One region of the Micromonospora sp. NPDC051300 genome, then DNA from elsewhere that is predicted to be linked to it. Evidence: predicted binding sites of a transcription regulator. Region 1 holds the regulator's gene; each other region holds the start of a gene.

What was found. Region 1 encodes HrcA, which represses chaperone genes, less so after heat shock. Its sites were predicted from a motif close to GGTTNGCACNCTCNNNNNGAGNGTGCNAACC; they were not measured.
Region 2: the regulator HrcA is predicted to act here: its motif matches at 2,617-2,647, upstream of groES (co-chaperone GroES).
Region 3: the regulator HrcA is predicted to act here: its motif matches at 5,806-5,836, upstream of groL (chaperonin GroEL).

The regions. Positions count from the first base shown of each region.
Region 1 is NZ_JBITEP010000010.1:141,118-151,396, reverse strand. Features, by position in the region: gene ACIA5A_RS14155 (hypothetical protein) at 1-500, opposite strand, end outside; gene ACIA5A_RS14150 (enoyl-CoA hydratase-related protein) at 662-1,447, opposite strand; gene hemW (radical SAM family heme chaperone HemW) at 1,467-2,690, shown strand; gene ACIA5A_RS14140 (DUF4870 domain-containing protein) at 2,733-3,365, opposite strand; gene hrcA (heat-inducible transcriptional repressor HrcA) at 3,575-4,600, shown strand; gene dnaJ (molecular chaperone DnaJ) at 4,674-5,816, shown strand; gene ACIA5A_RS14125 (16S rRNA (uracil(1498)-N(3))-methyltransferase) at 5,818-6,552, shown strand; gene ppk2 (polyphosphate kinase 2) at 6,554-7,465, opposite strand; gene ACIA5A_RS14115 (SDR family NAD(P)-dependent oxidoreductase) at 7,503-8,264, opposite strand; gene ACIA5A_RS14110 (histidine triad nucleotide-binding protein) at 8,302-8,652, shown strand; gene ACIA5A_RS14105 (serine hydrolase domain-containing protein) at 8,656-10,032, shown strand; gene ACIA5A_RS14100 (PhoH family protein) at 10,165-10,279, shown strand, end outside.
Region 2 is NZ_JBITEP010000001.1:349,818-360,096, forward strand. Features, by position in the region: gene ACIA5A_RS01780 (sugar ABC transporter substrate-binding protein) at 1-566, opposite strand, end outside; gene ybaK (Cys-tRNA(Pro) deacylase) at 756-1,235, opposite strand; gene ACIA5A_RS01790 (methyltransferase domain-containing protein) at 1,296-2,528, opposite strand; gene groES (co-chaperone GroES) at 2,782-3,096, shown strand; gene groL (chaperonin GroEL) at 3,167-4,813, shown strand; partial or broken gene ACIA5A_RS01805 (molybdopterin-binding oxidoreductase) at 4,937-5,375, shown strand; partial or broken gene ACIA5A_RS01810 (molybdopterin-dependent oxidoreductase) at 5,567-6,634, shown strand; gene ACIA5A_RS01815 (WhiB family transcriptional regulator) at 7,219-7,602, opposite strand; gene ACIA5A_RS01820 (LuxR C-terminal-related transcriptional regulator) at 7,855-8,661, shown strand; gene ACIA5A_RS01825 (DUF5319 domain-containing protein) at 8,674-9,078, opposite strand; gene guaB (IMP dehydrogenase) at 9,276-10,279, shown strand, end outside.
Region 3 is NZ_JBITEP010000001.1:17,183-27,461, forward strand. Features, by position in the region: gene thrC (threonine synthase) at 1-234, shown strand, start outside; gene ACIA5A_RS00085 (GNAT family N-acetyltransferase) at 484-1,503, shown strand; gene paaN (phenylacetic acid degradation protein PaaN) at 1,556-3,229, shown strand; gene ACIA5A_RS00095 (GNAT family N-acetyltransferase) at 3,290-3,805, opposite strand; gene ACIA5A_RS00100 (cold-shock protein) at 4,030-4,233, shown strand; gene ACIA5A_RS00105 (hypothetical protein) at 4,343-5,758, shown strand; gene groL (chaperonin GroEL) at 6,034-7,656, shown strand; gene ACIA5A_RS00115 (hypothetical protein) at 7,727-7,933, opposite strand; gene ACIA5A_RS00120 (GNAT family N-acetyltransferase) at 7,996-8,922, opposite strand; gene ACIA5A_RS00125 (S8 family serine peptidase) at 8,956-10,279, opposite strand, start outside.

The sequences.
Region 1 (10,279 bases):
GCCGACTCGTCCGCCCACTTCTCGTACGCCTCGGGGTAGGCCGACCGCTGCACCCGCTGCGCGGCCTCGGTGACCCGCATGTCCTGCCAGCCCTTGACCTTCTTCAGCGCGGCGTAGAACTTCCGCGCCGCGTAGCGCGGGTCGCGGATCTCCTCCGGGGTGCCCCAGCCCTGGCTGGGGCGCTGCTGGAACAGGCCGAGCGAGTCGCGGTCGCCGTGGGCGATGTTGCGCAGGTGCGACTCCTGGTAGGCGGTGGCCAGCGCCACCACCACGGCCCGTTCCGGCATCTGGCGCTGGATGCCGATGGCGGCGATGGTGGCCGCGTTGGCCATCTGGTCGGCGCCGAGCACCACCTCGCCGTCGGCCTGCACGGTGCAGGTCCGGCTGGCCAGCGGCAGCCGCAGGTGGTGACCGAACTGCTTGGTCACGAACCAGACCGCGAGCAGGGCCAGTACGCACACCACCACACCAGATGCCACGATCGCCGCACGCGTCCGCACCAGCACCCCCAGTCCCGACAGTCCGACCAGCGTACGTCGCCGGCGCCGGTTCCCGACTCGGCCGACCGGCCTGCTCGCCACCGCGTCACCGCCCCGTCACGGCGCGATCGTCAACAAGGGGCCCCGCCTATACCGGAGGCGTTAACAGGGGGCCCTTCCTTCTATTCTCCGGCGGGCACCCACGCCGCCGGACGCTTCTCGCGGAACGCGAGCACCCCCTCCCGCCCCTCGTCGGAGAGGAAGTACCCGGTGGAGAGCGCCGCCAACTCGCCGATCTCCGCCCGCAGATCAGTCGCGGAAGGCCGCCGCAGCAGCGACTTCGCCCCGGCCAGCGCGGCCGGCGCCCCCTTCACCAGCGAGGCGCAGTAGCGCGCCACGGCCGCGTCCAGCCCGTCCGCCGGCACCGCGGCGGTGACCAGGCCGATCTCGGCGGCCCGCCGCCCGTCGAAGGTGTCACCGGTCAGGTACAGCTCGGCGGCGGCACGCGGGTTCAGCCGGGGCAGCACGGTCGCCGAGATGACCGCCGGGATCACGCCGATCCGCACCTCGGTGAACGCGAACGTGGCCTCCTCGGCGCAGACCGCCAGGTCGGCGGCGGCGATCAGGCCCAGGCCGCCGGCCCGGGCCGGCCCGGCCACCTTCGCCAGCACCGGCTTCGGGCACTCCCGCACGGCGACCAGCACGTCGCCGAGCATCCCGGCCGGCACGCTCCCACTGGCGTACGCGGCGGCGGTCTCCTTCAGGTCGGCGCCGGAGCAGAACACCGGGCCGGTGTGGTCCAGCACGACCGCCCGGACCGCGTCGTCGGCGACCGCCGCGGCCAGCCCGGCCAGCAGCTCGGTCATCAGCGGGGTGGAGAGCGCGTTGCGGTTGTGCGGGCTGTCCAGGGTGAGGGTGGTCACCCCACGGGCCGTGGCGACCCGCACGAGAGCGTCCGGAGAGGTCATGCCGGGCACACTAGTGGCCATGCCCGGCGTCCTTCCAGAAGGTGAACCCGTTCCGCGCGACGGGTCGCTGCCCGCCACCGCCCGAAGCGCCGTCGGCGCCCGCGGCTTCGGGGTGTACGTGCACGTCCCGTTCTGCGCCAGCCGGTGCGGCTACTGCGACTTCAACACGTACACCGCCGCCGAGCTGGGCGGCGGGGCGAGCCGGGAGACGTACGCCGACACCGTGCTGGCCGAGCTGGCGCTCGGCGCCCGGGTGCTGGGCGACACCCCGCCGCCGCGGGTGGACACCGTCTTCGTCGGCGGCGGCACCCCGACGCTGCTGCCCGCCGACGACCTGGCCCGGATCCTCGACGGCATCGACCGCACCTGGGGGCTTGCCGCCGACGCCGAGGTGACCACCGAGGCGAATCCCGAGTCGGTGACCCCGGAGTCGTTGAGGACGCTGCGGGCGGCCGGCTACACCCGGATCTCGCTGGGCATGCAGTCGGCCTCGCCGGGGGTGCTCGCGGTGCTCGACCGGCGGCACAGCGCCGGCCGGGCGGTCGCCGCCGCGCGGGAGGCGCGCGACGCCGGGTTCGCGCACGTGAACCTGGACCTGATCTACGGCACGCCGGGGGAGACGGCGGACGACTTCGCCGCCTCGCTGGCCCAGGTGGTCGAGGCGGGGGTGGACCACGTCAGCGCGTACGCCCTGATCGTGGAGGACGGCACCCGGCTGGCCGCGCGGATGCGCCGGGGCGAGCTGCCGTACCCCTCCGACGACGTGGCGGCGGACCGCTACCTGGCCGCCGAGGCGGCGCTCGGCGCGGCCGGCTTCTCCTGGTACGAGGTGTCCAACTGGGCCCGGTCGGAGGCCGCGGCGTGCCGGCACAACCTGCTCTACTGGACCGGCGCCGACTGGTGGGGCCTGGGCCCGGGGGCGCACAGCCACGTCGGCGGGGTGCGCTGGTGGAACGTCAAGCACCCGTCGGCGTACGCGGAGCGGCTGGCCGCCGGCGCGTCGCCCGCGCTGGCCCGGGAGCGGCTCACCGGTGACGAGCAGCACATGGAGGACGTGATGCTGCGACTGCGGCTCGCCTCCGGACTGCCGCTCGACGTGCTGGACGACGCCGGCCGTGTCGGCGCCGAACGGGCCCGGGCCGGCGGGCTGCTCGACCCCGGCGCGTACGCCGAGGGCCGGGCCGTGCTCACGCTGCGCGGCCGGCTGCTGGCCGACGCGGTCGTGCGCGACCTGCTGCCCTGACCGGTCCGGCCGGCCCCGCCGCGCGGGACCGGCCGGCGGCTGTCACTTGATCAGGCTGGCCGACATCGGATAGCGGTAGAGCTGGCCCTCGTTGGCCTTCACTCCGCCCAGGATGCCGAAGATGATGCCGACGATCATGGCGCCGAAGCCGATCACCACACCGATCAGGATGCAGGTGAGGATCCAGCCGACCAGGGCGATGACCGACCAGATGAGCTGGAAGTTGAGCGCGGCGATCGCGTGCGCCCGGACGGTCGGGGACTGGTTGCCCCGGGCCAGCAGCGCCACCAGCGGCGCGATCCAGCCCAGCACCCCGCCGCCGATCAGCATCCCGGCCGCGCCGCCGAAGTGCGCCACGAGGGCCCAGGTCTTGTCGTCGTTGTTGGCGTAGCCGGCCGGCGTGCCGTAGGCGCCGCCGCCGGGCGCGCCGTAGCCCGGGGTGCCGCCACCAGGCGGGGGGTAGCCGCCAGGCGGGGGATAGCCGCCCGCCGGAGGTTGGCCGCCCGGGGGCGGATAGCCACCGGGCGGGGGATAGCCGCCTGCGCCGGGTGCCCCGGACAGTGGTGCGGTGGGCGGCTCGTCGGCCGGCGACGAGCCGTAGGGCGCCGACGGCGGGTTCGGGTCGGGCTGGGGGTTGGGGTCCCCCGCTCCGGGCGGGCGAGGAGGTTCAGTCATGCACGTCACGGTAGGTGCCGGAAGCAAGTGGCACCAGAGCTGTTCGGCCCGGCCGGACCGGGCCGTCGCGGCGGGTCGGACCGGGGGTCCGCCACTGATCATCGCGCCGGTGGGTCTGCCGACGTAGACTGGCACTCGCTACAGTCGAGTGCCAGCCGCCCGGCGGATGCCGCGCGTCGCCCGGCCGAGGTGCGTCAGGAGGTGGGGAGATGGGTCTCGACGACCGCAAGCTCGCCGTGCTGCGCGCCATCGTCGAGGACTACGTGGCCACGCAGGAACCGGTGGGCAGCAAGGCCCTCGTCGAACGGCACCAGCTCGGTGTCTCGCCGGCGACCGTGCGCAACGACATGGCGGTGCTGGAGGAGGAGGGCTACATCCGGCAGCCGCACACCAGCGCCGGCCGGGTCCCCACCGACCGTGGCTACCGCCTCTTCGTCGACCGGCTCTCCCGGGTCAAGCCGCTCAGCCCGGCCGAGCGCCGGGCGATCGAGCGCTTCCTGGTCGGCGCCGTCGACCTCGACGACGTGGTGCACCGCACGGTCCGGCTGCTGGCCCAGCTCACCCGCCAGGTCGCGGTGGTGCAATATCCCAGCCTGGCCCGGTCCAAGGTGCGCCACCTGGAGCTGGTGCCGATCTCCACCACCCGGCTGATGGTGGTCATGATCGCCGACACCGGGCGGGTCGAGCAGCGGCTTGTCGAGCTGCCCGCCCCGGTCCCCGCCGACCACGTCACCGACCTGCGCCGGCTGGTCAACGAGAAGCTCGTCGGCAGCCAGCTCGCCGAGACGCCACCGCTGGTGCAGGCGCTCGTCGAGGAGTCCGCGCCGCACCTGCGCCCGGCCATGACCACGCTCTCCACGGTGCTGCTGGAGACGCTCGTCGAACGGCACGAGGAACGGATCGCGCTGGCCGGCACCGCCAACCTCACCCGGGGTGGGCTGCTCGACTTCCAGGGCTCGCTGCGCCCCATCCTGGAGGCGCTGGAGGAGGAGGTCGTGCTGCTCAAGCTGATCGGCGAGACCGAGCCGAGCAACGCCACCCGGGTGCTCATCGGCGACGAGAACGAGTTCGACAACCTGCGGGCCGCCTCGGTGGTCAGCACCGGCTACGGCCCGGGCGCCACCATCGTCGGTGGGCTCGGCGTGCTCGGGCCGACCCGGATGGACTACCCCGGCAATATCGCCATGGTGAGGGCCGTGGCACGCTACGTGGGCGAACTGCTGGCCCAGAACTGACCAGTCAGGGCCGACGGCCGGCCACGGCCGACGACCGGCGACACGCGAGACGAACATGAGGACACCGAACGCAGTGGCCAGGGACTACTACGGCATTCTCGGCGTGAGCCGGGACGCCTCCGACGACGACATCAAGCGTGCCTACCGCAAGCTGGCGCGGCAGTACCACCCGGATGTAAATCCGGACCCGGAGGCACAGGAGAAGTTCAAGGACATCAACGCCGCGTACGAGGTCCTCTCGGACGACCGGAAGCGGCAGATCGTCGACCTGGGCGGCGACCCGCTCGCCCCGGGCGGCGGCGGCGCGGGCCCGGGCGGCCCGGGCGGGGCCGGCCCGTTCGTCGGCTTCCAGGACATCATGGACGCGTTCTTCGGCGGCGCGGCGGGCGGCAGCCGGGGTCCCCGGCCGCGCACCCGGCCCGGCGCCGACGCGATCCTGCGCCTGGAGCTGGACCTCAACGAGACCGCGTTCGGCGTCGAGGCGCCGATCACCGTCGACACCGCCGTGCTCTGCACCACCTGCTCCGGCGCCGGCACCGCCGCCGGCACCCACCTGGCCACCTGCGAGGCGTGCGGCGGCCGGGGCGAGGTGCAGTCGGTGCAGCGGACGTTCCTCGGCCAGGTGGTCTCCGCCCGGCCGTGCACCGTCTGCCAGGGCTACGGCACCACGATCCCGCACCCCTGCCCGACCTGCGCCGGCGACGGCCGGGTGCGCACCCGCCGCTCGCTGACCGTGAAGATCCCGGCCGGCGTCGAGGACGGCATGCGGATCCGGCTGGCCCAGCAGGGCGAGGTCGGCCCGGGCGGCGGCACCGCCGGCGACCTCTACGTCGAGATCCACGAGCGGACCCACGACGTCTACTCCCGCAAGGGCGACGACCTGCACTGCCGGGTCACCGTGCCGATGACCGCCGCCGCGCTCGGCACCCGGCTGACCATCAAGACGCTCGACAGCGAGGAGGTCGTCGACGTCAAGCCGGGCACCCAGCCCGGCAGCACGCTGCGGCTGCGCGCCCGTGGCGTGCCGCACCTGCGCGGCGCCGGCCGGGGCGACCTCTACGTCCACCTGGACGTGCGGACCCCGACCAAGCTCGACGCCGACCAGGAGCGGATGCTGCGCGACTTCGCCAAGACCCGGGGCGAGGAGGTCGCCGAGCTGACCAAGCAGGGCGGCTTCTTCTCCCGGATGCGCGACGCGTTCAACGGGCACGCCTGAGGTGTCGGCGCCGCTGTTCCTGGTCGAGGCGCTGCCCACCGGTGACACGGTGACGCTCGACGGCCCGGAGGGCCACCACGCGGCCACCGTGCAGCGGCTGCGCGTCGGCCAGGAACTGCTGCTCGCCGACGGCCGGGGCGGCACCGCCGCCGCGGTGGTCACCGCCGTCGGCCGGGGCGCCCTGGAGGCGCGGATCACCGGCCGGGGGTACGCCGACGCGTGCGTCCCCCGCCTGGTCGTGGTGCAGGGCATCGCCAAGGGCGACCGCGGCGAGCTGGCCGTGCAGGCGATGACCGAGGTCGGGGTGGACGAGATCGTGCCCTGGGCGGCGTCCCGCTCGGTGACCCAGTGGCGTGGCGACCGGGGCGTACGGGCCCGGGAGAAGTGGGCGGCCACCGCCCGGGAGGCCGCCAAGCAGGCCCGCCGCCCGTGGCTGCCGGTGGTGGCCGGCGCACCGGACGAGTCCACCGCCACGGTGGCCCGGCGGATCGCCGGCGCCGCCGCGACCTTCGTGCTGCACGAGGAGGCCGGCGAGCGGCTCACCACCGCCGAGCTGCCGTCGACCGGCGAGATCGTCCTCGTGGTCGGGCCGGAGGGCGGCATCGCCGAGGCGGAGCTGGCCGCGTTCCGCGACGCCGGCGCCCGTACCGTCCGGCTCGGGCCGTCCGTGCTGCGGACCTCCACCGCCGGGGTGGCCGCGCTCAGCGTGCTCGCCGCCCGCCTCGGCCGTTGGTGACTCAGGGGCGCGGGAAGATCGGCACCGGCTGCTCCTCGGGGCCCAGGTCCAGGCCCGCCGGCCCGATGATCAACGGGTCGGGCGTGCCGACCACGTCGACGTCCTTGCCGTCGTAGTCGAACCGGTGCAGCACGTGCCGGATCGCCTCCAGCCGGGCCCGCTTCTTGTCGTTGCTCTTCACCACCGTCCACGGCGCGTCAGCGGTGTCGGTCCAGAAGAACATCGCCTCCTTGGCCTCGGTGTACTCGTCCCAGCGGTCGAGTGAGGCCAGGTCCATCGGGGACAGCTTCCACTGCCGTACCGGATCCACCTTGCGCACCACGAACCGGGTGCGCTGCTCGTTGCGGGACACCGAGAACCAGAACTTCACCAGCCGGATCCCGGAGCGCACCAGCATCCGCTCCAGGTCGGGGGCCTGCCGCAGGAACTCCAGATATTCGGTACGGGAACAGAAGCCCATCACCCGCTCCACGCCGGCCCGGTTGTACCAGGACCGGTCGAAGAGCACCATCTCGCCCGCGCTCGGCAGGTGGGCCAGCCAGCGCTGGAAGTACCACTGACCGGCCTCCCGCTCGTCCGGCTTGACCAGCGCGACGACGCTCGCGCCGCGCGGGTTCAGGTGCTCCATGAAGCGCTTGATGGTGCCGCCCTTGCCGGCCGCGTCCCGCCCCTCGAAGAGGATCACCAACCGCTCGCCGCTGTCCTTCACCCAGTCCTGGAGCTTGAGCAGCTCAATCTGGAGCAGACGCTTCTGGCGGTCGTACTCCTCGCGGTCGAGACGCTGCCCGTACGGGTACTCGTCACGCCACGTCTCGACCGGGCTGCCGTCCGACCGCAGCAGCACGGGATCGTTGTCGTGCCCGTCGACCACGCGGTAGTCGGCGGCGATGTCCAGCAGCTCGGTGTCGGCCATACCCGGGGTACCTACCCCGTCACCCGGTTTCGACGCGTCAGCTCCGCAGGTAGGACGCGCCGTTCAGGTCGACGATGGTGCCGGACGCCCACTCGGCCTCCGGGCTGGCCAGCCAGTGCACCGCCGCCGCGATTTCCGCCGGCCGGGCCACCCGGTTAAACGGCGACTGCGCCCGCACCGCCTCGCCCCGCTCGCTCTTGAGGTGCTCGTTGGTCATGTCGGTCTCCACGAAGCCGGGGGCCACGCACGCCACCCCGATGCGGTACGGCGCCAGCGCCACCGCGAGCGACTGCGCCATCGCGTTCATCCCCGCCTTGCTGGCCCCGTATGCCGGGTTGGCCGGCTCGCCCCGGAACGCGCCCCGCGACGAGACGTTGACGATCCGCCCGCCCCGCTCCCGCATGTGCCGGGCCGCGCACCAGGACGCGTTCGCGGCGCCGAACAGGTTGACGTCCAGCACCTCCCGCCACCGGGTCCGCCACTGCTCGTAGGTGCTCTCGAAGACCGGGTGCGGCGGATCGGCCGGCCCGAACACGCCGGCGTTGTTGACCAGCACGTCGAGACCGCCGAGCCGTTCGGCCGCGGCGTCCACCATGGCCCGGACCGCGTCCGGGTCGGCCAGGTCGGCGCGGACCACCACGTGCCCGTCGCCGGGCAGCTCGGCGCGCAGCGCCTCGGCCAGGTCGGCCGAGTCCCGGTGGTGCACCGCGACCCGGTCCCCGCCGGCCGCGAACGCCCGCGCCACCGCCCGCCCGATGCCCCGCGAGGCCCCCGTCACCAGCACCGCCCGTCCCGCCATGCCGGCCATCCTGCCGTACGTTCCCTACACTGCTGCGATGGGAGTCGACTGCCTGTTCTGCCGGATCGTCGCCGGGGAGATCCCGGCCACCATCGTCCGCGAGACCGCCACCACCCTGGCCTTCCGGGACATCGACCCGAAGGCGCCCACCCACGTGCTGGTGATCCCCAAGGAGCACTACGCGGACGTGGCCACGCTGGCCCAGGGCGACCCGACGCTCGCCGGTGAGCTGCTCCACACCGCCGCGCTGGTGGCCGAGGAGGAGGGCCTGACGGTGGACGGGTTCCGGCTCATGTTCAACACCGGTCCGTACGGCGGCCAGGAGGTCTTCCACGTGCACGCCCACCTGCTCGGCGGCGCGCCGCTGGGCCCGATGCTCTGCCGCTGACCGGTGACCACGATCTCCGACCGGCTCGGCCGGATGACCCGGCAGGCCCAGGCGAAGGGGCGCATCCCGGCCGTGTCGGCGGCCCTGCACCGGGCGGACCGCCCGCTCTGGACCTGCGCGGTGGGCGGCACCGGCAACGACACGCCGCTCGACGAGGAGACGGTCCTCCGGATCGGCTCGGTCACCAAGACCTTCACCGCCGCGCTGGTCATGCAGTGCCGCGACGACGGCCTGCTCGACCTGGATGACCCGGTCGGGCGGCACCTCGACCTGCCCGCGCACGGCGAGCTGACCGTGCGCCGGCTGCTGTCGCACACCGCCGGCCTGCAACGCGAGCCGCACGGCGACGTGTGGGACAGCCTGCGCGCCCCGGCCGTCGAGGAGCTGCTGGCCGACCTGGCCCGGGCCGAGCGGGTGCTGCCCACCGGCCGCCGCTTCCACTACTCCAACCTCGGTGTGGCGCTGCTCGGCGAGCTGGTCGCCCGGCGGCGCGGCGGCACCTGGGCCGAGGTGCTCGCCGACCGGGTCCTCACCCCGCTCGGGCTGGCCGCCACCGCCACCGTGCCGGGGGAGCGGGCCGCCACCGGACACCTGGTCGACGCCTACTCCGACGAGGCGCACCCGGAGCCGCCCACCGACTTCGGCGCGGTGGCGCCGGCCGCCCAGCTCTGGAGCACCGCGTCGGACATGGCCCGCTGGGCGGCCTTCCTTGCCGACCCGGCCGCGCTCGACCCGGCCGGCGCGGTGCTCGCCCCGGCCACCGTCGAGGAGATGCGCTGGCCGCTCACCACGACCGACGAGTCGCTCTGGGCGGCCGGTTTCGGCCTCGGGCTGATCCTGGTGCCGCAGCCGGACCGGGTGACCCACGTGGGGCACGACGGGGCGATGCCCGGCTTCCTGGCCGCCGTCTACGGCCGGCGCGGCGGGGCGGGCACCGCCGGCGCCATGGGGTGCGCGGTGCTCGGTTCGTCCGGCGCCGGGGTGGAGATCTTCGACCTGGCGCACGCGCTGCTGGCCGCCGCCGCCGAGCACGACCCGGCCGAGATCGAGCCGTGGCGTCCCGGCCCGCCCGCGCCCGCGCACCTGCGCGGCATGCTGGGCCGCTGGTGGGGCGAGGGCTTCGAGTACGTCTTCTCCTGGCACGACGGGGCGCTGCGGGCGCGGGGCGCGGACGATCCGGCCGGGAAGCCGCCGGCGGTGTTCGCGCCGCTGGCGGAGCGGCCGGACGTGTTCCGCACCATCTCCGGGCGGGAGTCGGGCGAGCTGCTGCGGCTCACCCGGGACGAGCACGGCGTGGTGGTTCGGATGCACTGGGCGACCTACCGTTTCACCCGCGCCCAGGAGACGTTCGGCGGCTACGACTTTCGGGCCGGTGGCTGACCGCCGAGCACCGGAAATGGGCGCGGTGCCCACGGTGCCGACCCGATACGATGGGAGCTGTCGTCCGCCGCGCCAGCAGGGCCCGGCACCGAGATCGGAGAGCAGGTGGCGCAGGGCCCCACGGCCCGACCTATGACCGGCACCCCACCTCCCGGCCCGCCCCGGGCGCAGACCAGGATCACGGTCTCCGACCCGAAGATCATGGTGAACCTGCTCGGCGCGGGCGACGAGATCCTGCGACTCGTCG
Region 2 (10,279 bases), on a different contig from region 1:
TACCCGTTCTTGAACAGGGTGGCGTTGTTGTCGGTCGGCGAGCCGTTGAGGTACGCGATCGACGGGTTCTTGGCGCCCTTGTCGGTCAGGCACTTGCTCAGGCCCTCGCCCTGGAGCTTGCCGACGGCCTCGTTGTCGAAGCTGACGTAGTACTGGGCGGAGCCGCCCAGGGTCAGCCGGTCGTAGTCGATGGTGGCGACGCCCTGCGACTTGGCCTTGTCGAGCACGGCCTTGCCGGTGCCGGAGTCCAGGTTGACGATCATCAGGACGTTGACGCCGTTGGTGATCATCTGGTCGGCGATGGTCTGGAACGCGGTCTTGTCGTTCTGCGCGTTCTGGATGTCCGACTCGACCCCGGCCTTGTCGAACGCCTCCTTGAGGAACTTGCGGTCCGCGCCCTCCCAGCGGGCGGAGGACTTGCTGTCCGGCAGGATCACGCCGATCTTCGGCTTCTTGTCGTTCGAACCGCCGGCCTGGTCGGAAGAACCGCCGTTGTCACCGCAGGCGGCCATGCTGCCGGTCGCGAGGAGACCGACGGCCGCGAAGGTGAGGAAGCCCTTGCGCATGTGCACGGGTCCTTTCGGGGGGTGGGGGGAGTTGCGTTCGGTTGTTTTGTTGTGTCCGGCAACGTATTCCGCGCTTCCCGGGCTCCGCAAGAGTGCCGAGGTCAGAAGTTTGTTGGCGGCGGTAACAATTCAGCAACGCGGTTGTCACCTCACGGACACCGGCTGCGGAAACGCTCCCAGGTGTCCGGTTCAGCCGGCCGCGATCGGGGCGGTCACGGCACCGGTCAGCGCCACCAGATCGGCCGGCGCGAGCCGCAACTGGAGACCCCGGCGCCCGGCCGAGACGTACACCGCCGGAAACGCCGACGCGGAGGCGTCGACCACCGTCGGCAGCCGCCTCCGCTGCCCCAGCGGGCTGATCCCGCCCCGCACGTACCCGGTGGCCCGCTCGGCCGTGACCCGGTCGGCAAGCGCGGCCCGCTTGCCGCCGACGGCCGCGGCCAGCGCCTTCAGGTCCAGCTCCCCGGTCACCGGCACCACCGCCACGGTCAGCCCGCCGTCCACCTCGGTGACAAGCGACTTGAACACCTGCCCCGGCGGCACCCCGAGTGCGTCGGCGACGAGCGCGCCGTAGTTCGGCGCGTCCGGCGACACGTCGTACGGATGCGTGGTGAACGCGATCTTCCGCCTGGTCAGCAGCGCGGTCGCCGGAGTGCCCTGTCCCGCCATGACCGTCAAGCTAACCCGGCCGCCGGGTCGCGGCGACTCGGAACCGGCGGGCGCCACGGGTCAGCCGGCGGCCGGCACCGGGCGGCAGATCAGCACGGTGGGCGCGCCGGCCACCCGGGTCAGCACCAGACTGGCCGGCTCGTCGCCGGCCAGCCGCAGGTCGCGGCGCAGTTTCTCCGGCTCCAGCGCCGACCCCCGCTTGAGGATCTCCACCCGGCCGACCCGGCGCTCCCGCAGCAGGGCGCGCAGCCGCTTCAGCGAGAACGGCAGCACGTCGGTGATCTCCAGGCAGCGGGCGAACGGGGTCAGGTGTGCCGCGTCCGCGTAGAGGTAGGCGATCGACGGGTCGGCGAGCGTGGCGTCGAGATCGGCGGCCAGCTCCGCGACCAGGTGCGCGCGCACCACCGCCGGGTCCGGGTCGAACAGGAACCGCCGCACCGCGCCCACCGCCGCCTCCTCCGCCCCGCTGCCCGTCAGGTGGTGAGAGGGGGCCCCTTCTCTACCGGAGGCGTTAACAGGGGGCCCCTCCTTGCACCGGAGCACGGTGGCGCGGCGGGGGACGCCGGCGAGCGGGCCGCACCAGAGCGCGGCCTCCACCAGGTCGCCGTCGACGCTCACCCACTCCGCCTCGGCGCCGGCCGGGATCAGCGCGTGGTCCAGGCCCGGCGCCACCTTGACCACCGTTCGCGGCACCCGCGCGGCCAGCCCGGTGACGAAGTCCCACGGCGGGGAGTAGGCGTTCGGGTCGAAGATCCGCCGGCCGGTGCCGGCCCGCCGCCGCGCCGGGTCGCAGAACGCGCCGTCCACCCGGGACACGTCGAACGCGGTGGCGTCGCCGCACTCGACCGTGACCAGGTCGGCCAGCCCGGCCGCCTCGGCGTTCGCGGCGGCCATCGCGGCGGTCACCGGGTCGGCCTCCACGGCGTGCACCCGGAGGCCGGCCCGGGCCGCGGCGAGCGCGTCGGCGCCCAGCCCGCACCCCAGGTCGGCCACTGTCGTCACGCCCGCGGCGCGCAGCCGCTCGGCCCGCCGGTCGGCGACCACCCGGCGGGTGGCCTGTTCCAGCCCGGCCCGGGTGAGGAACATGCCGGCCGCCGCCGGGCCGAACTTGCCGGTCGCCCGGCGGCGCAGCTCCGCCTGGGTCAGCGCCGCCGCGGCGAGCCCGCCCGGGATCCCGGCCGAGCGCAGCGCGGCCGCCGCCGCCAGCGGGTCGCCGCCGGCCACCTCCGCCGCCGCGGCGAGCGCCGCCGACCCCTCGGGGGTACGCAGCGCGGTGAGCTGGTCGAGGTCCACCGGTCCATTCTCCCGACCTCGGGAGGCGACACGGTGGGCGGGGCGCTGGCACTCTCCTTGACGGAGTGCTAGCCGAGGAATAACCTGCGATTAGCACTCTCACCCTGAGGGTGCCAACCTCCGGGCCCTGGTGCCCGAGGGTTGAACGCCAGGCGGACCGGCACCCGCGACGACGGCCCCGCCCGGTGGCATGTGGCAGATTGACGCTGGTCGGCACGCCGACCGGTAACGACACCAAGTACCCCAGGAGGGTATGCCCGTGACTACCGCGACCAAGGTTGCGATCAAGCCGCTCGAGGACCGCATCGTGGTCCAGGCGAACGAGGCCGAGACCACCACCGCCTCGGGCATCGTGATCCCCGACACCGCCAAGGAGAAGCCGCAGGAGGGCACCGTCCTCGCTGTCGGCCCGGGCCGGATCGACGACAAGGGCAACCGCGTGCCGGTCGACGTGAAGGTCGGCGACACCGTTCTCTACTCGAAGTACGGCGGCACCGAGGTCAAGTACGCCGGCGAGGAGTACCTGGTGCTCTCCGCCCGCGACGTCCTCGCGGTCATCGAGAAGTAAGCAACCGATCAGTGTCGTTGCCCCGGTCCGGCTCGCCGGGCCGGGGCAACGTCGCTTCGAAGGGATACCGATGGCAAAGATCCTGAGCTTCTCGGATGACGCCCGGCACCTGCTCGAGCACGGTGTCAACGCCCTGGCGGACGCGGTCAAGGTCACCCTCGGGCCGCGCGGGCGCAACGTCGTCCTGGACAAGAAGTTCGGTGTGCCCACGATCACCAACGACGGCGTGACCATCGCCAAGGAGATCGAGCTCACCAACCCGTACGAGAACCTCGGCGCGCAGCTGGTCAAGGAGGTGGCGACGAAGACCAACGACGTCGCCGGCGACGGGACCACCACCGCGACCGTGCTGGCCCAGGCCATGGTCCGCGAGGGCCTGCGCAACGTGACCGCGGGCACCAACCCGACCGGCCTGAAGCGGGGCATCGACGCGGCCGCCGCCAAGGTCTCCGAGGCGCTGCTCGGCAAGGCCGTCGAGGTCGCCAGCAAGGAGTCGATCGCGCACGTGGCGACCGTCTCCGCGCAGGACGCCACGATCGGCGAGCTGATCGCCGAGGCGATGGAGCGGGTCGGCCGCGACGGTGTCATCACCGTCGAGGAGGGCTCCGCGCTCACCACCGAGCTGGAGGTGACCGAGGGCCTCCAGTTCGACAAGGGCTTCATCTCGCCGAACTTCGTCACCGACGTGGAGGGGCAGGAGGCGGTCCTGGAGGACCCGTACATCCTCATCACCACGCAGAAGATCTCGGCGATCGAGGAGCTGCTGCCGCTGCTGGAGAAGGTCCTCCAGAACAACAAGCCGCTGCTCATCATCGCCGAGGACGTCGAGGGTCAGGCCCTGTCCACGCTCGTGGTCAACGCCATCCGCAAGACCGTCAAGGTCTGCGCGGTGAAGGCCCCCGGCTTCGGCGACCGCCGCAAGGCGATGCTGCAGGACATGGCGGTGCTGACCGGCGCCGAGCTGGTCGCCCCGGAGCTGGGCTACAAGCTCGACCAGGTCGGCCTGGAGGTGCTCGGCACCGCCCGTCGCGTCGTGGTCGACAAGGAGAACACCACCGTCGTCGACGGCGGCGGCCAGTCCGCCGAGGTCAGCGACCGGGTCGCCCAGATCCGCAAGGAGATCGAGGCCTCGGACTCCGAGTGGGACCGCGAGAAGCTCTCCGAGCGGCTGGCGAAGCTCTCCGGCGGCATCGCGGTGATCAAGGTCGGCGCGGCCACCGAGGTCGAGATGAAGGAGCGCAAGCACCGCATCGAGGACGCCATCGCCGCGACCAAGGCCGCGGTCGAGGAGGGTACGGTCCCGGGCGGCGGCGCCGCCCTGGCCCAGATCCTGCCGGTGCTCGACGACGACCTGGGCTTCACCGGCGAGGAGAAGGTAGGCGTCTCGATCGTGCGCAAGGCGCTCGTCGAGCCGCTGCGCTGGATCGCCCAGAACGCCGGCCACGACGGCTACGTGGTGGTGCAGAAGGTCGTCGCCCAGGACTGGGGCACCGGCCTGGACGCGGCCACCGGCGAGTACGTCGACCTGGCCAAGGCCGGCATCCTCGACCCGGTGAAGGTGACCCGCAACGCGGTCTCCAACGCCGCCTCGATCGCCGGCCTGCTGCTCACCACCGAGAGCCTCGTGGTGGAGAAGCCGGCCGAGCCGGAGCCGGCCGCCGCCGGCGGGCACGGCCACTCGCACGGCCACGGCCACCAGCACGGCCCGGGTTTCTGACCCAGGAGCGCGGCCCGACATCAGGGCACACCGCCACCCGGCGGTGTGCCCTGACGCGTATCCGCCTTACGGAATGCTGACGAGATTGGCGGCCGGGCCGACCGGTCGACCACACTGGGCCGGGTGAGCCCGATCTCCCGCCGCCACGCGGCACTGTCCGGTGTCGTCGCCGCCGCGGTGGCGCTCGGTGTCGCCGAGCCGGTGGCCGTCCTGACCGGTCCCCGGTCCGCCCCGCTGATCGCCGTCGGCGGCCTCGTGGTCGACCTGGTGCCCGAGCCGCTCAAGCAGTTCGCCATCGACGTCTTCGGCACCTACGACAAGATCGCGCTGCTGACCGGCACGGCGGTGCTGCTGGCCGGCTTCGCGGCGCTGCTCGGCCTGGCCGCGGCCCGGCGGCTGGCGGTCGGCCTGGCCGGCATCGCCGCGTTCGCCGTGCTCGGCGTCGCCGCGGCGCTGACCCGGCCCGGCGCGGACGCGTTCGACGCGCTGCCCTCGCTTGTCGGCGCCGGCCTCGGCGGACTGACCCTCTGGGCCTTCGTGGCCGGTCCGCTGCGCGCGGACCGCGCCCCGGCCGGCTCCGCGACGTCCTCGGGTGTCACTGCTGCGACGGCGACGCGACCGGGGCCCGCGCCGCACCCGGGCGACCCGGAGCCGGTGTCGCCTCCCGGACCGACGCCGCCGCCGATGGTCGCCGCGCTCGCCCGCGAGGAGGAGAAGCCGGGTGGTTGGGAGCCGTCGGAGAGCGGAGGTGACCAGGAGTCGCGCCGCCGGTTCCTGCGCGGCGCCGGCCTGCTGACCGGCGCGGCGGCGGTGGCCGGCCTCGGCGGGCACTGGCTGGCCGGCCGGCGCGGCGTCTCGGCGGCCCGGCGGGCGGTGACGTTGCCCGCGCCGGCCAATGCCGCCCCGCCGGTGCCGACCGGGGCGGACCTGTCGCTGCCCCGGCTCGCCCCCTACGTCACCCCGAACCGGGAGTTCTACCGGATCGACACCGCGCTTGTGGTCCCGCAGGTGGACCCGGTCACCTGGAAGCTGCGCATCCACGGCCGGGTCCGCAAGCCGATAGAGCTGAGCTTCGACGACCTGCTGGCCCGGCCGATGGTCGAGCGCTACGTGACGCTCGCGTGCGTCTCCAACGAGGTCGGCGGCGACCTGATCGGCAACGCCCGCTGGCTCGGCGTACCGCTCAAGGAGCTGCTCGACGAGGCCGGGCCGGAGGAGGGCGCGGACCAGGTGGTCGGGCGGGCGGCCGACGGCTGGACCTGCGGCGCCCCCACGTCGGCGTTGCGCGACGGGCGGGACGCGCTGCTCGCGGTGGGGATGAACGGCGAGCCGCTGCCGGTGGAGCACGGTTTCCCGGTGCGGATGGTGGTGCCCGGCCTCTACGGGTACGTCTCGGCGTGCAAGTGGCTGACCGAGCTGGAGCTGACCAGTTTCGCCGACTTCGACGCGTACTGGGTGCCGCGCGGCTGGTCCGCCGAGGGCCCGATCAAGACGCAGTCGCGGATCGACACGCCCCGCGCCCGTAGCCGCCCGGCCGCCGGCCCGGTGACGGTCGCCGGCGTGGCGTGGGCGCAGCACCGTGGCGTCCGCCGCGTCGAGGTACGCGTCGACGGCGGTCCGTGGCGGGAGGCGACGCTCGCCCCGGCCGTGTCGTCGGACACCTGGGTCCAGTGGTCGTGGCGCTGGGACGCCACCCCGGGCGAGCACCGCCTCCAGGTGCGCGCCACCGACGCCGCCGGCGAGACGCAGCCGGAGCAGCGCAGCCCGGTCGCCCCGGACGGCGCGACCGGCTGGCACACCGTCACGGTGACCGTGGCCTGACCCACCGACGCGGTCGTCCGCATGCCGCCGCCGTTACCGCTGACCGGCCCGGCCGGCGGAGCGAGGCAGGACGGTCCGGCTTCCGGCAGGGAGGTGGTCGAACCCTGGGCGGCAAGCCCGCACGCGACTGCCTGGCAACTTGATGACGAGAACGGATCGCCGAGATCTGGTACACATCGGCCCGGGCGGAGCGTCCATACCCAGGTCTCGTGTCCAGCAGCATGCGGAGCGGCGAGCTCACGAGGTGGGGGCCCGGTCCGTTGGTCGGATGGGTCTCGTGCGCCTGTCCACCTCGGTCGCGTGCGCACCGGCGCGGAAGGCAGGCAGCCGCGACCCGTGCCGGGCGGCAGCACCGGCCAGGTGCCAGTGGCTCTCGTCGCTTGAATCGTTTCCGTCATCAAGTTGCCAGGCAGTCGCGCGGGGACCTGTCCTCCCTGTCCAGGCGGGCAAGCCCGACCGGCGTTGCGGGGCAGAACGGCACCTACCGGCGGCCGGTTCCGGCGCGGGCGGTTGCCAGGGTTCGCCTCGTGACGACGCGACGCCGCGCCCCGGGGTCCGGGGCACGGCGTCGGGAAGTGAGCGGGTCAGGCGACCTTGCGCTGGTCGGGGACGGCGGTCTTGTGCGCGCGGCCGAGGCGGGCCTCCAGCCGGGCGATGTCCACCCGGGACTGCCGGCGGTCGGCCGCGTCCTCCCAGCCGAGGGCGAGCAGCCGCAGCCGCTCGGACTCGCTGAACCCGCCCCAGACGCCGTACGGCTCGCGGACGGCGAGGGCGTGGGCGGCGCACTCGGCGCGCACCGGGCAGGCACCGCAGACCGTCTTCGCGCCGGTCTCGCGGCGCAGTCGGGACGAGCCACGCTCCCCGTCGGGGTGGAAGAACTGGGCGCTGTCGCGGCCCCGGCACGCGCCGAGCCGCTGCCAGTCCCACAGGTCGACGATGGGTCCAGGCAGCCTACGTACGTTCGACATCAGCACCCCTCCTCCCGCGCGGCACCGCGGAGAATGTTCGTGGCCAGCTACCGGGCGGCGGTCCGCGCGGGATGCCGGTTCCGGATGAACGCTTCGGTACCCGAGCCGTCCCCGGCTCACACATCTGTGATCGAAAAGCTCGGACAGTAGGTGGCATATGCCCCATCTGTCGGAAAAGTTCGGATGATTGCTCGGAACCCCCTCCCGACCCCACTCGCACGTGGTCTGCTCTGAGGCGGAGAGGAGACCACAGTGCGTAGCGTTCTTGTATGCGTACGGACACCATTGGCGGCCCAGCATCTGACCTCCGCGGCGGCGCGGCTCGGGCTGTCCGGCGTCGTCCGGACGGCCGTCTCCGATCCCGAGGTGATGCTGCGGCTCGCCGAGCGCCCGGTCGACGTGGTGCTGGCCGACACCGCCCTCACCCGACCGGACAGCGCCGGCTTCGTGCGCCGGGTGCTCGCCCGCGCGCCGCAGGCCGCGGTGCTGCTGCTCGGCGCCGAGGAGTCGGAGTCGGCGGCGGCCACCATCAGCGCCGGGGCGCGCGGTCTGATCCAGAACGCCGACCACGACCTGACCAGCGCGGTGGCGAAGGCGCTGCTGCTGCTCTCCGCCCCCGGGCGGGCCAACCGGCACCGGGTGGCCGACACCGCCCGGGACGCGGCGGCGGTCGGCGGGCCGACCCGCACGACGGTGCCGGGGCGTACCCCGGGCGGGCCGAACTGGCCGGCGGCGCCGGTGGACGCCGCGGGCCTGCCCACGGTGGTGCCGGTGCAGCGGGGCGAGGACGCCAACGACCCGGAGGGGGCGGAGGCGCCCGCGTCGGGCCCCGGCCAGCGCCCGGCGCGCACCCCGCGCAGCGCGATCGGGCTCACCGAACGTGAGCTTCAGGTGCTGCTCGGCATGGCGGAGGGCAAGAGTAACGCGGAGATCGGGCGGGAGCTGTTCGTCTCCGAGGACACCGTCAAGACGCACGCCCGGCGGCTGTTCCGCAAGCTCGGGGCGCGCGACCGGGCGCACGCGGTGGCGGCCGGTTTCCGGGCCGGCCTGGTCGCCTGACCGGCGGCCGGGTCACTCCTGGGCGGCGTCGTCCGTGCCCTCGGTGAGCGTGTCGTGCACGCCGTCCGCGTAGCCGCGGGCGTAGTCCCAGCTCACGTAGTGGTCGGGGTCGGGGTCGTAGGCCGGCTCGTGCACCCGGGGACGCCCCGAGTTGAGCAGGTGGCGCAAGTTGCCCCGGAGCAGGTCCCAGTCGAAGTAGTGCGGCTCGCGGCAGTCCTCGCACTCGATCACCAGGCCACGCACCCCGATCGGCTGGAGCAGGGCCTGGTAGATCTCCAGATCGGCGAGATCCTCCAGGACGTCCTGCCGCTCGACCTCGGTCAGCGGGTCGAGCGTCTCCTCCTCGCCGGAATCGTGCAGGCCGGCAGCCGGATCGGCCGGGTCGCCGTTGAACGGGTCGATGGGCTCGTCGTGCACCCCCTCACCGTAGACCCCGCGCCGCCGGAAAGCCCGCCCCCGGCCGTGCTGTGGCCCGGCCTACCCCCGGCCCGCCGCTGCCCGGGGGCGGCCGGGCCAGTGGGTACGATGAGGCGACGCGCCGTCACACCGGTGCGCGCCGGTGCCCGCGCGCGCCGCCTCGCTGCAGCCCGTTCGACCAGCTCAGGGGAGCAATCGTGGAGAATTCGCCCAGCACCGAGACCCCGACCGGCCCCGACGGCGGCGAGCTGGGCGGCCATCTGCCCGAGCTGCCTGCCGGTTCCGCCCGGGTGGTGCCGCTCGGGCTGACCTTCGACGACGTGCTCCTGCAGCCGGGCGAGTCGGACGTCGTGCCCAGCCGGGTCAACACCCGCACCCGGCTCACCCGCAACATCGAGCTGACCGTGCCGCTGCTCTCCAGCGCGATGGACACCGTCACCGAGGGTCGGATGGCGATCGCCATGGCCCGCCAGGGCGGCATCGGCGTGCTGCACCGCAACCTCTCCGTGGAGGACCAGGCGCTCCAGGTCGACCTGGTGAAGCGCTCCGAGTCCGGCATGATCACCAACCCGGTGACCGCCAGCCCGGACGACACGCTGCGTGACGTCGACGCGCTCTGCGGCCGCTACCGCATCTCCGGCGTGCCCGTGGTCGACGGGCAGGGGCAGCTCGTCGGCATCGTCACCAACCGCGACATGCGCTTCGTCTCCGACCCCGCCACGCCGGTCCGCGACATCATGACCCGGACCCCGCTGATCACCGCCTCCGTCGGCGTGAGCAAGGACGACGCGCTCGACCTGCTGCGCCGGCACAAGGTCGAGAAGCTGCCGATCGTCGACGAGTCCGGCAAGCTGCGCGGCCTGATCACGGTCAAGGACTTCACCAAGAGCGAGCAGTACCCGAACGCCACCAAGGACGACGCGGGCCGGCTCCGGGTCGCCGCCGCGGTCGGCGTGGGCGAGGACGGCTACAAGCGGGCGCGCACCCTTGTCGACGCCGGCGTCGACGTGGTCATCGTGGACACCGCGCACGGCCACCAGCGGGCCGTGCTGGAGATGGTCGCCCGGCTCAAGCGGGACGTGGCCGTCGACATCGTCGGCGGCAACATCGCCACGTACGCGGGCGCGAAGGCGCTCGTCGAGGCCGGCGCCGACGGCGTCAAGGTGGGCGTCGGCCCGGGCGCCATCTGCACCACCCGGAT
Region 3 (10,279 bases), on a different contig from region 1:
ATCCGGCTGCTGGCGCGTACCACGGGCGTGTTCGCCGAGACGGCGGGCGGCGTGACGGTGGCCGTGCTGCGCAAGTTGGTGGAGTCGGGCCGCCTGGACCCGGCGGCGGAGACGGTGGTCTTCAACACCGGCGAGGGCCTGAAGACGCTCGACGCGGTGGCTGCTGCCGCCGGCCCCACCCATCGCATCAAGCCCAACCTCCGCGCCGCCCGCGACGCCGGCCTCCTCTCCTGACCGGGGGTCGGGGTGACCAACGGGTGAGCGAGGGACTGCGGTGAGTGGCAGAAAAGCGCCGCCAAGGACTTGACGGCAGGAACCGGACGGCGCAAGATGCTCGGTGCGGGAGGGCATCCGCCGGAGACTTTTCTAAGTTTTGCGACCCAACGCCGGAGGCGTTGTGCGGACGTCCCTCCCGACCAACCTCGCGCAGGGCCAGCGGAAATCCGCTGGCCCTGTCGCCGTTCCCGGCCCAGGATCACCGTCATGGGCCTGACCGTCGCGCCGCTCGATCCCGCCGACCTGCCGACGCTCGACGCGGCGTACCGGATCGACTGCGCGGCCCGCGCCGTCGACGAACCGGACCTGCCCCCGACCTGCCGGCGGCGGTTCGAGGCGCTGCTGCGGCACCCGATGCCCGGCGTCGAGGGGCGGTGGGTCGTCGCCCGCCTCGACGGGGAGCCGGTCGGTTGGCTCCGGCTGCACCTGCACACGCTGGAGAATACTGAGAACGCGAGCGTCGAGCTGGTGGTGGACCCGGTCCACCGGCGGCGCGGGATCGGGCGGGCGCTGCACGAGCACGGCCTGCGGCTGCTCCGGGACCACGGCGGCAAGCGGCTTGTCGGTTCCACCGTCGCCGCGCTGCCCGGCGAGGAGGACCGGGAGTTCCCGGGCGCCGCGTTCGCCGCCGCGATGGGCGCGACGGCGGCCAACGCCGACGTGCGCCGCCGGCTCGACGTGGCCGCGCTGGACCGGACCCGGCTGGCCGCGCTGCACGCCGACGCCCGCGCGGCGGCCACCGGCTACCGGATCGTGCGCTGGCGCGACCGGGTGCCCGACGAGCACCTCGCGGACGTCGCCCACCTGGAGGGCCGGCTGCTGCTCGACGCGCCCATGGGGGAGCTGGCGTGGGAGCAGCAGAAGATGGACGCGCGGCGGAAGCGGAGCGTGGAACGGGCGCTCGACGCCCGGGGCGTGCGCCGCTACAACACCGGCGCGATGCACGAGGCGTCCGGCCGGCTGGTCGGCTGGAGCCAGCTCAGCCTTGCCGCGAGCAGCACCGACCACGCCTGGCAGCAGATCACCATCGTCGACCCGGGCCACCGTGGCCACCGGCTCGGCCTGCTCTGCAAGGCCGCCAACCTGGGGTACGCGCTGGCGCACGAACCGGCGCTGCGAACCGTCGACACCTGGAACGCCGCCGCCAACGCCCCGATGATCGCGATCAACGAACAGCTCGGCTTCCGCCCGACCGCCGGCTCGGTCGACTGGCAGTTGACGATCTGAGTTGTGACACGCCCCTACTGATCTGGTGCCTTCCTGTTGCATGATGGCGGGCATGACGGAGACCCCGCACCCCCTGTACGACAGGCACGCCGAGACCCTCGACCGGGCGCTGACCGCGATCACGGAGCGCGGGTACTGGTCGGCCTATCCCGAGTCGCCCAGCCCCCGGGTGTACGGCGAGACCGCCGCCGCCGACGGCAGGGCCGCCTTCGAGGCGTACCTGGGCGGCGACTTCCCGCTCGACCAGGCCGGTGACGGCACCACCGTCGCCACCGAGGCCAGCCCGTTCGGCGTGGCGCTCGACGTGCGCTACCCGCACGCCGGCGCCGACCAGCTCGTGGACGCCGCCACCGCCGCGCTGCCGGCCTGGCGTGACGCCGGCCCGAAGGCCCGCGCCGGGGTGTGCCTGGAGATCCTCGACCGCCTCCACCGGAACATCTTCGAGCTGGCCAACGCGGTGCAGTTCACCAGCGGCCAGGCGTTCGTGATGGCGTTCCAGGCCGGTGGCGCGCACGCGCTGGACCGGGCGCTGGAGGCGGTCGCCTACGCGTACGCCGAGATGAGCCGCCACCCGGGGACGGCCGGCTGGGAGAAGGCCGCCGGCAAGGGTGACCCGCTGCGGATGACCAAGACGTTCCACGTGGTGCCGCGCGGGGTGGCGCTGGTCATCGGCTGCAACACGTTCCCGACCTGGAACTCGTACCCCGGGTTGTTCGCCTCGCTCGTCACCGGAAACCCGGTGGTGGTGAAGCCGCACCCGCGCGCGGTGCTGCCGCTGGCGATCACCGTGAAGTACGCCCGCCAGGTGCTCGCCGAGGCCGGCTTCGACCCGAACCTGGTGCAGCTCGCCCCGGAGGCGGCCGGCGAGAAGCTCGCCTCGACGCTGGCCCTGCACCCGGCCGTGAAGATCGTCGACTTCACCGGCTCCACCGAGTACGGCGACTGGCTGGAGTCCAACGCCCGGCAGGCCGCCGTCTACACCGAGAAGGCCGGCCTGAACACGGTGGTGATCGACTCCACCGACGACTTCGCCGGGCTCTGCCGCAACCTGGGCTTCACGCTGACGCTCTACAGCGGCCAGATGTGCACCACCTCGCAGAACCTGCTGATCCCGCGCGACGGCATCGAGACCGACCAGGGGCACAAGAGTTTCGACGAGGTGGCCGCCGGGATCGCCGGCGCGGTCGCCAAGCTGACCGCCGACCCGGCCCGGGGCGTGGAGCTGACCGGCGCGATCGTCAACGACGGCGTGCTGGAGCGCCTCGACGAGGTGACCAAGGTCGGCGAGCCGGTGCTGGAGTCCCGCACCGTCGAGCACCCGTCCTTCCCGGGCGCCGTGGTGCGGACCCCGACACTCGTCAAGCTGGACGCCGGTGACACCGCGACCTACGCGCGGGAGTGGTTCGGGCCGATCTCGTTCGCCATCGCCACCGACTCGACCGAGCACAGCCTGCGGGTGCTGCGCGAGACGGTGGGGGAGAAGGGCGCGCTGACCGCCGCCGTCTACTCCACCGACGAGGCGGTGCTGGACGCCGCCGAGGCGGCGGCGGTCGACGCCGGGGTGCACCTGTCGTGCAACCTGACCGGTGGCGTGTTCGTCAACCAGTCGGCGGCGTTCTCCGACTTCCACGGCTCGGGCGCGAACGCGGCGGCGAACTCCGCGCTTACCGACGGCGCGTACGTCGCGAACCGCTTCCGCATCGTCCAGTCACGCCGCCACGCGTGAAAGGCGGGGCCCCTTCTTAACGCATCCGGTAGAGGAGGGGCCCCCTTTTAACAACCCGGGTCAGGCCGGGCGGCGCATCTGGAGTTCGCGCAGCGCGGGGATCCGCGGGTGCCGCACGCGTACGCCGGTGTCGGTGAAGCCCAGCTTCTGGTAGGCCCGGAAGGCCCGGTCGTTGCCGACCACCACCTCCATCATCAGCTCCGGCCGCCCGGCGGCGCGGGACCAGGCCGCCACCTCGTCCACGAGCGCGGCGAGCAGCCCGCTGCCCCGCCGGTCCGGCGTCACGTAGACCGCGTACACGAGCGTCAGACCCGGCTCGTCCGGCGCGACGGTGCCGCCGGCGTGCCCGACCAGACGGCCGCCCGGGTCGGCGACGAACTGGGCGGTGTGGTCGCCCCGGGAGACGGCCGCCACCCGTGCCGCGAAGTCCGCGTGCGACCGGACGGCGGCCTCCGCGACGGTCTCCAGGAAGGCCAGCGGGGCATCGGCGAGCATCTCCAGCCGGAGCGCCCGCATCCGGGCGGCGTCTTCGGGACGGATCCGGCGGACCGTGGTCGGGGTGGGCGCGCTGGTCATGCCGCATGCATACCGGACCGGTGCGGAACCGCGCCGAAGCGGGGCCGTGGACGGCCGAATTATGCCCGATTTGTGGTCGTGCGCGGTCGTCACGCCTCGTGTAGCGTGCGATTTCGGTCACCGTATTCAACGGCCGTCGCCGATGGCCCGCACCGGTGCGCCGCCGGTGCCGGTCCGCCGGTCCCCGGGTCTTGGAACGCCGCGCAGAGTGAGGGAAGTGCACCGTGGCACAGGGCACCGTGAAGTGGTTCAACGCCGAAAAGGGCTACGGCTTCATCGCCGTCGACGGCGGGCAGGACGTCTTCGTCCACTTCTCCGCGATCGAGATGGACGGCTACAAGGCGCTGGACGACGGCCAGCGGGTCGAGTTCGAGATCGCCCAGGGCCAGAAGGGTCCGCAGGCCGAGCACGTCCGCGTCATCGCCTGATCGCCGGCGGTCGCCGCGCGCGGCCGGACCACCCCGACCGGTGCAGCGCCGCGGCCCCGGACCGTGGAAGATCATGAGCCGTTCCAGCCGTCGTCGCTGAGGAGGGCCCATGTCCGAGCCGCCCCCGTCGGGTTCCACCGAACCGGTGCCCCCGGCCGATCCGAACCGGCCCGCGTCGCCGGCCGCCGGGCCGACGCCGGAGCGGTCGGGCCCGCCCGGGCCGCCGACGTCCGCGGCCGGGCAGCCGGCCGTCGACCCGTGGGCCGCCGCCGGCCCGACCGACTCCGAGCCGGGCATCCCGCCCGAGCCGGGGTACGCGGCTCCGCCCGGCTCCCCGCAGCCCGGCTGGCCCCCACCGCCGGGTGGCCCGGCGCAGCACGGCATGCCGCCCGGCTGGCCGGCGCAGCCGGGTGACACCGACCGACAGGCGTCACCGGGCTGGCCCGCCCCACAGGGCACGCCGCCCGGCTGGCCAGCGCAGCCGGGTGGCCCGGACCAGCCGGCGCAGCACGGCACGCCGCCCGGCTGGCCGGCGCAGCAGGGCATGCCGTCCGGCTGGGCCGCGCCGGACGCCGGCGGGAACTGGGCCGCGGGCGGCCCCGCGTACCCCGGGTATCCGATGCCCGGCGCGACCTATCCCGCGCTGCCGGTGCCCGGCGGTCCGCCCGGCTGGTATCCGGGTCTCGTCCCGAACGATCCGCTCGTCACCCTGCCGCACGAGGGCGTCGGGGGTTGGTTCGCGCGGTGCGTGGGCGCGGTGCGGCGGGGGTGGCGGCAGCTCCTGCCGATCATGCTGCTCACCCAGGCCGTCCCGGCGGCGGTGATCTCGGTCCTCTCGCTCTTCCTCGTCCCCGCCGAGCCGATGGGCACCGGCCCGGACGGCGCGCCGGTGCTGCCGGACGGCTACCTGGAGCAGATGCTCGCGTTCTACGGCGTGGTCCTGCTCGCCGCCCTGGTCTTCAGCCCGCTCCAGGCGCTCGGCTGGGGCGCGGGCACCTGGGTGGTGGCCCGGCAGGCGGCCGGCGAGCCGGCGGGGATCGGTGGCGCGCTCCGGTACGGGCTGCGCCGCGCGCTCGGTCTCTGGGGCTGGACGATCGTCGTCTCGCTGCTGATCACCGTCGGCGCCTGCCTGTGCCTGCTGCCCGGCCTCTACGCGGGGTTCGCGGTCGCGCTGTTCGGGCCGGTGTACCTGTTCGAGCGGCAGGATCCGGTCGGGCGGGCCTGGCGGATGTTCCACAAGCGTTTCGGGACGGTGCTGGGTCGGGTGGCGCTCGTCGTGTGCGCGCTGCTCGCGGCGAGCGTGCTGGACTTCGTGGTGAGCATGGTGAGCGGTGCGGCGTTCGGCACCGATCCGACGGCGGAGCCGGGCACCGCGGCCGGTGCGGTGACGCTGGCGCTGATCGGGGCGGCGGTGGCCGCGCCGGCCTATGTCGCGCAGCTCGTCGGGCTGGTCGTCGCGTACGCCGAGCAGCGGGCCCACGAAGGTCCGGTGAACGCGGCCCGGCTGGCCGCGGAACTCGGCTGAGCGGCGCTGTCGTGCTTGCACTCGGCTAGGGAGAGTGCTAAACAAGTCATTGGCACTCGCGTACGGTGAGTGCCAATGGTCGGGGCGGTAGGGCCACGGCCGCACCGGCGTCGCAAGAGGCGTCGGAGCGGAACGGGGCCGGTCGTCGCGGGCTGTCCGGCCCGACCGAGGAGGACGTCGTCGTCGCCAGGTGACGACGTCCCCAAGGTGCGTACACCAGACGGCCCATCCGGGCATCCCGGGTGGCCCGTGAGTGTCCAGGAGGACAACGCCGTATGGCCAAGATGATCGCGTTCGACGAAGAGGCGCGCCGCGGCCTCGAGCGGGGCATGAACCAGCTCGCCGACGCCGTGAAGGTGACGCTCGGCCCGAGGGGCCGCAACGTCGTGCTCGAGAAGAAGTGGGGTGCCCCCACCATCACCAACGATGGTGTGAGCATCGCCAAGGAGATCGAGCTCGAGGACCCGTACGAGAAGATCGGCGCCGAGCTGGTCAAGGAGGTCGCGAAGAAGACCGACGACGTCGCCGGTGACGGCACGACGACGGCGACCGTCCTGGCCCAGGCCCTGGTTCGCGAGGGTCTGCGCAACGTGGCCGCCGGCGCCAACCCGATGGCCCTGAAGCGGGGCATCGAGGCCGCCGTCGCCAACGTCTCGGAGGAGCTGCTCAAGCTCGCCAAGGACGTGGAGACCAAGGAGCAGATCGCCTCCACCGCCTCCATCTCCGCCGGTGACACCACCGTCGGTGAGATCATCGCCGAGGCGATGGACAAGGTGGGCAAGGAAGGCGTCATCACCGTCGAGGAGAGCAACACCTTCGGCCTCGAGCTCGAGCTCACCGAGGGCATGCGCTTCGACAAGGGCTACATCTCCGCCTACTTCATGACCGACCCGGAGCGTATGGAGGCCGTCTTCGACGACCCCTACATCCTGATCGTCAACAGCAAGATCTCGTCGGTGAAGGACCTGCTCCCGATCCTGGAGAAGGTCATGCAGTCGGGCAAGCCGCTGCTGATCATCGCCGAGGACCTGGAGGGCGAGGCCCTGGCCACCCTGGTGGTCAACAAGGTCCGTGGCACCTTCAAGTCGGTCGCCGTCAAGGCGCCGGGCTTCGGTGACCGCCGCAAGGCCATGCTGACCGACATCGCCATCCTCGCCGGTGGCCAGGTCATCAGCGAGGAGGTCGGCCTCAAGCTGGACGCCGTCAACCTCGACATGCTGGGCCGCGCCCGCAAGGTCGTGGTGACCAAGGACGAGACCACCATCGTCGACGGCGCCGGTGACGCCGAGCAGATCCAGGGCCGGGTCAACCAGATCCGGGCCGAGATCGACAAGAGCGACTCCGACTACGACCGGGAGAAGCTGCAGGAGCGTCTGGCCAAGCTGGCCGGCGGTGTTGCGGTGATCAAGGTCGGCGCGGCCACCGAGGTCGAGCTGAAGGAGCGCAAGCACCGCATCGAGGACGCCGTCCGCAACGCGAAGGCCGCCGTCGAGGAGGGCATCGTCCCGGGTGGTGGCGTCGCGCTGGTGCAGGCCGGCAAGACCGCCTTCGACAAGCTGGACCTGGCCGGCGACGAGGCGACCGGCGCGCAGATCGTCAAGATCGCGCTGGACGCCCCGCTGCGGCAGATCGCCGTCAACGCCGGCCTCGAGGGTGGCGTCGTCGTCGAGCGGGTTCGCAACCTCGACCCGGGTCACGGCCTCAACGCCGCGACCGGCGAGTACGTGGACCTGCTGGCCGCCGGCATCATCGACCCGGCCAAGGTGACGCGTTCCGCGCTGCAGAACGCCGCCTCGATCGCCGCGCTGTTCCTCACCACCGAGGCCGTCGTGGCGGACAAGCCGGAGAAGACCCCGGCCGCCCCGGCCGGCCCGGGTGGCGGGGACATGGACTTCTGAGTCCAGCTCCACCAGTACGCCGCGAAGGGGGCGGGCCGCGTGTGCGGTCCGCCCCCTTCCGTGTGTCGGCTCAGGTGGGCAGCGGGCGTTGGTTGCGCCGCTTGTGCGCCCGGCCGTACGGCGGGACGATCCGCCTCGGCTCGTCCACCGGTTGCCGGGCCTCCTCCTCGGGTGGCTGGCCGGCGACGTCCTGCTCGGCGTCGCCGAGGTCCAGCCGGTCGGCGGGCAGCTCCCGGGCCGGGGCCGGGTCGTGGGTCCGTTCGTCTTCCGTGGGCATGCGCCGCCTCCTCTGTGCCTCGACCGTAGGTGCCTGTCGATCCCCGTGGAGGGCGAACGGCGTTATGCCCGTTTGATGGCTTTGCGGTAGAGGAAGAAGACGCGCTCGATCCGCGCGCCGGCCGCGCCGGAGTAGAACGGCACCGGCCCCACCCAGCCGATCTGCGCCGCGCCGATGCCGGCCGCCGCCTGGTCCCGCAGGCAGCGGCGCAACAGCACCCCGCCGATCCCGGAGCCCTCGGCCGCCGGCGCGGTGCCCATCGGCCCGAACCAGCTCGGCCGCGCCGACCCGTACGCGGCGAAGCCGAGGATCTCGCCGTCCCGCTCGGCCAGGTGCGTGCCCGCGTCCGGGCGGCCCACCGAGCCGGCCAGCTCACCGTCCCAGGTGCCGCCGAACACCGAGCGGGCGAACGCGCTCAGCGCCGGCAGGTCCGCCGGCTCGGCCCGGCGTACCGTCACGCCCCGCGCGGCCAGCCGCTGCTCGGCGGCCTCGGTCGGGCGCAGCGCCGGCGACCCCTCGGTCAGCGCGGCGGTCATGTTCCAGGCCGTCCGGTCCTGGCGGAAGCCGAGCCGCAGCGCGGCGCAGACCGCCGGGGTGTAGCGGACGTCGATGCCCGGCCAGGCGTAGTGCGGCGGGTTGCCGGCCAGCAGCAGCTCGGACGCGCCGAGCGCGGCCAGCCGCGTCTCCGCCCCGGTCAGCAGCGCCGTGCCGACGCCCTGGCGACGCTCCGCCGGCGCCACCGCGACCAGGTCGACGTGGCCGCGCTCCGGATGGGCCACCGACAGCGACCCGAGCAGGACCCCGAGCAGCGTGCCGTCGCGGACCGCGCCGAGCCGCAGCACCGGGCGGTCGGCCGCCGCCCGGTCGGCGAGCGTGGCCACCACGGCCGGTGCCTCGGCCGCGTCCTCCGGCAGGTCCAGCGCCCGCCGGCACAGGTCGACGACGTCGGGCAGCCGATCCGACCCCAACTCGATGATCTCCACGTCCATGGACGCCGACGCTAGGCCATCCGGGCAGGTTTGTTAACCGGCCCGGGCCGCCCGCACCGCCGCGTACGCGTCGAGCAGGCCGGCGCCGACCAGGTCCCGGGTGCCGCCGCAGGTCGCGCCGGCCGGGGCGGTGACCGGGGTGGCGGTCTCGGTGAGGATCCGCCGGGTCCGGTCCAGGTCGCCGACAAGCGCCGGGTTCGCCGACCACATCAGCGCCACCACACCCGCCACCTGCGGGGTGGCCATCGACGTGCCGTCAAGCGTGGCGTACCCGCCGCCGGGGAACGCGGACGGCACCGCCGCGCCCGGTGCCACCAGGTCGGGCTTCGCGGCCGACCCGGCCGGGCCCCGGCTGGAGAAGTCGGTGAGCCGGCGGGACCTGTCCACCGCACCGACCGTGAGCACGTCCGGGTACGGCGCCGGCGGGTCGGCGATCGAGCCGCAGGACGGGCCGGTGTTGCCCGCGGCGGCCACCACCAGGATGCCGGCGGCGGCCAGCGCGGCGGTCGCCGGACGCAGCGCGCCCGGGTCGCAGCCCTCCAACGGCGGGCAGCCCCACGAGTTGGTCAGCACGTCCGGCGCGCGTCGCGGCCGACCGTCGGTAAGCGGGTTCCCGCCCGGCGGGAACGGGGCCAGCATGAACTGGAGGCAGTCCAGGTAGCGGGCCGGGCTGCCGAGGTTGCGGTCCAGATTGACGCAGCCGACCCAGCTCGCGCCGGGGGCCACCCCGATCCCGTCCCGGCCCACCGCGCTGCCCAGCGTGTGCGTGCCGTGGCCGCCCCGGTCGGCCGGCGCGCGGCGGTGCTCCCACGGGTCGTACCAGGAGTCGTCGCCGCCCCGGAAACCGTCGGCCAACGCCGGGTGCCGCCCGTCCACCCCGGAGTCGGAACTGCCCACCACCACGCCGGCGCCGGTCACGCCCAGCTCCGACCAGACCCGGTCCGCGCCGATCAGCGACACGTTCCAGGTCGGGCCGGTCGGCGCCGGGGTGTCGCCCCGGGCCGGCGGCGCCGCCGCGGGCAGCGGACGCGGACGCTGGTCGACAAGCACCCGGGCCACCTCGGGGCGGCCGGACAACCACGCTCGCACCGCCGGGCCGCCGTCCGTGGAGATCGCGTTGACCAGGTAGTAGGGCGTGGGGTGCAGGCGCAGCCGGGTCAGCGTGCGGCGCAGGTCGCCCTGCGTCCGGTCGGCGGTGGCGACCAGCCGCCGGTAGACCTCGGCGGCCCGCGCGTCCCGTCCCGCCCGGCCCGGTGCGCCGGTCGGCAGGCCGCTCAGATCGGCCTGCTCGCGCAGCACCACCAGCAGCCGCTCGCCGTACAGGCCCGGCTGGCCGGGGACCAGGTAGACCACCGCC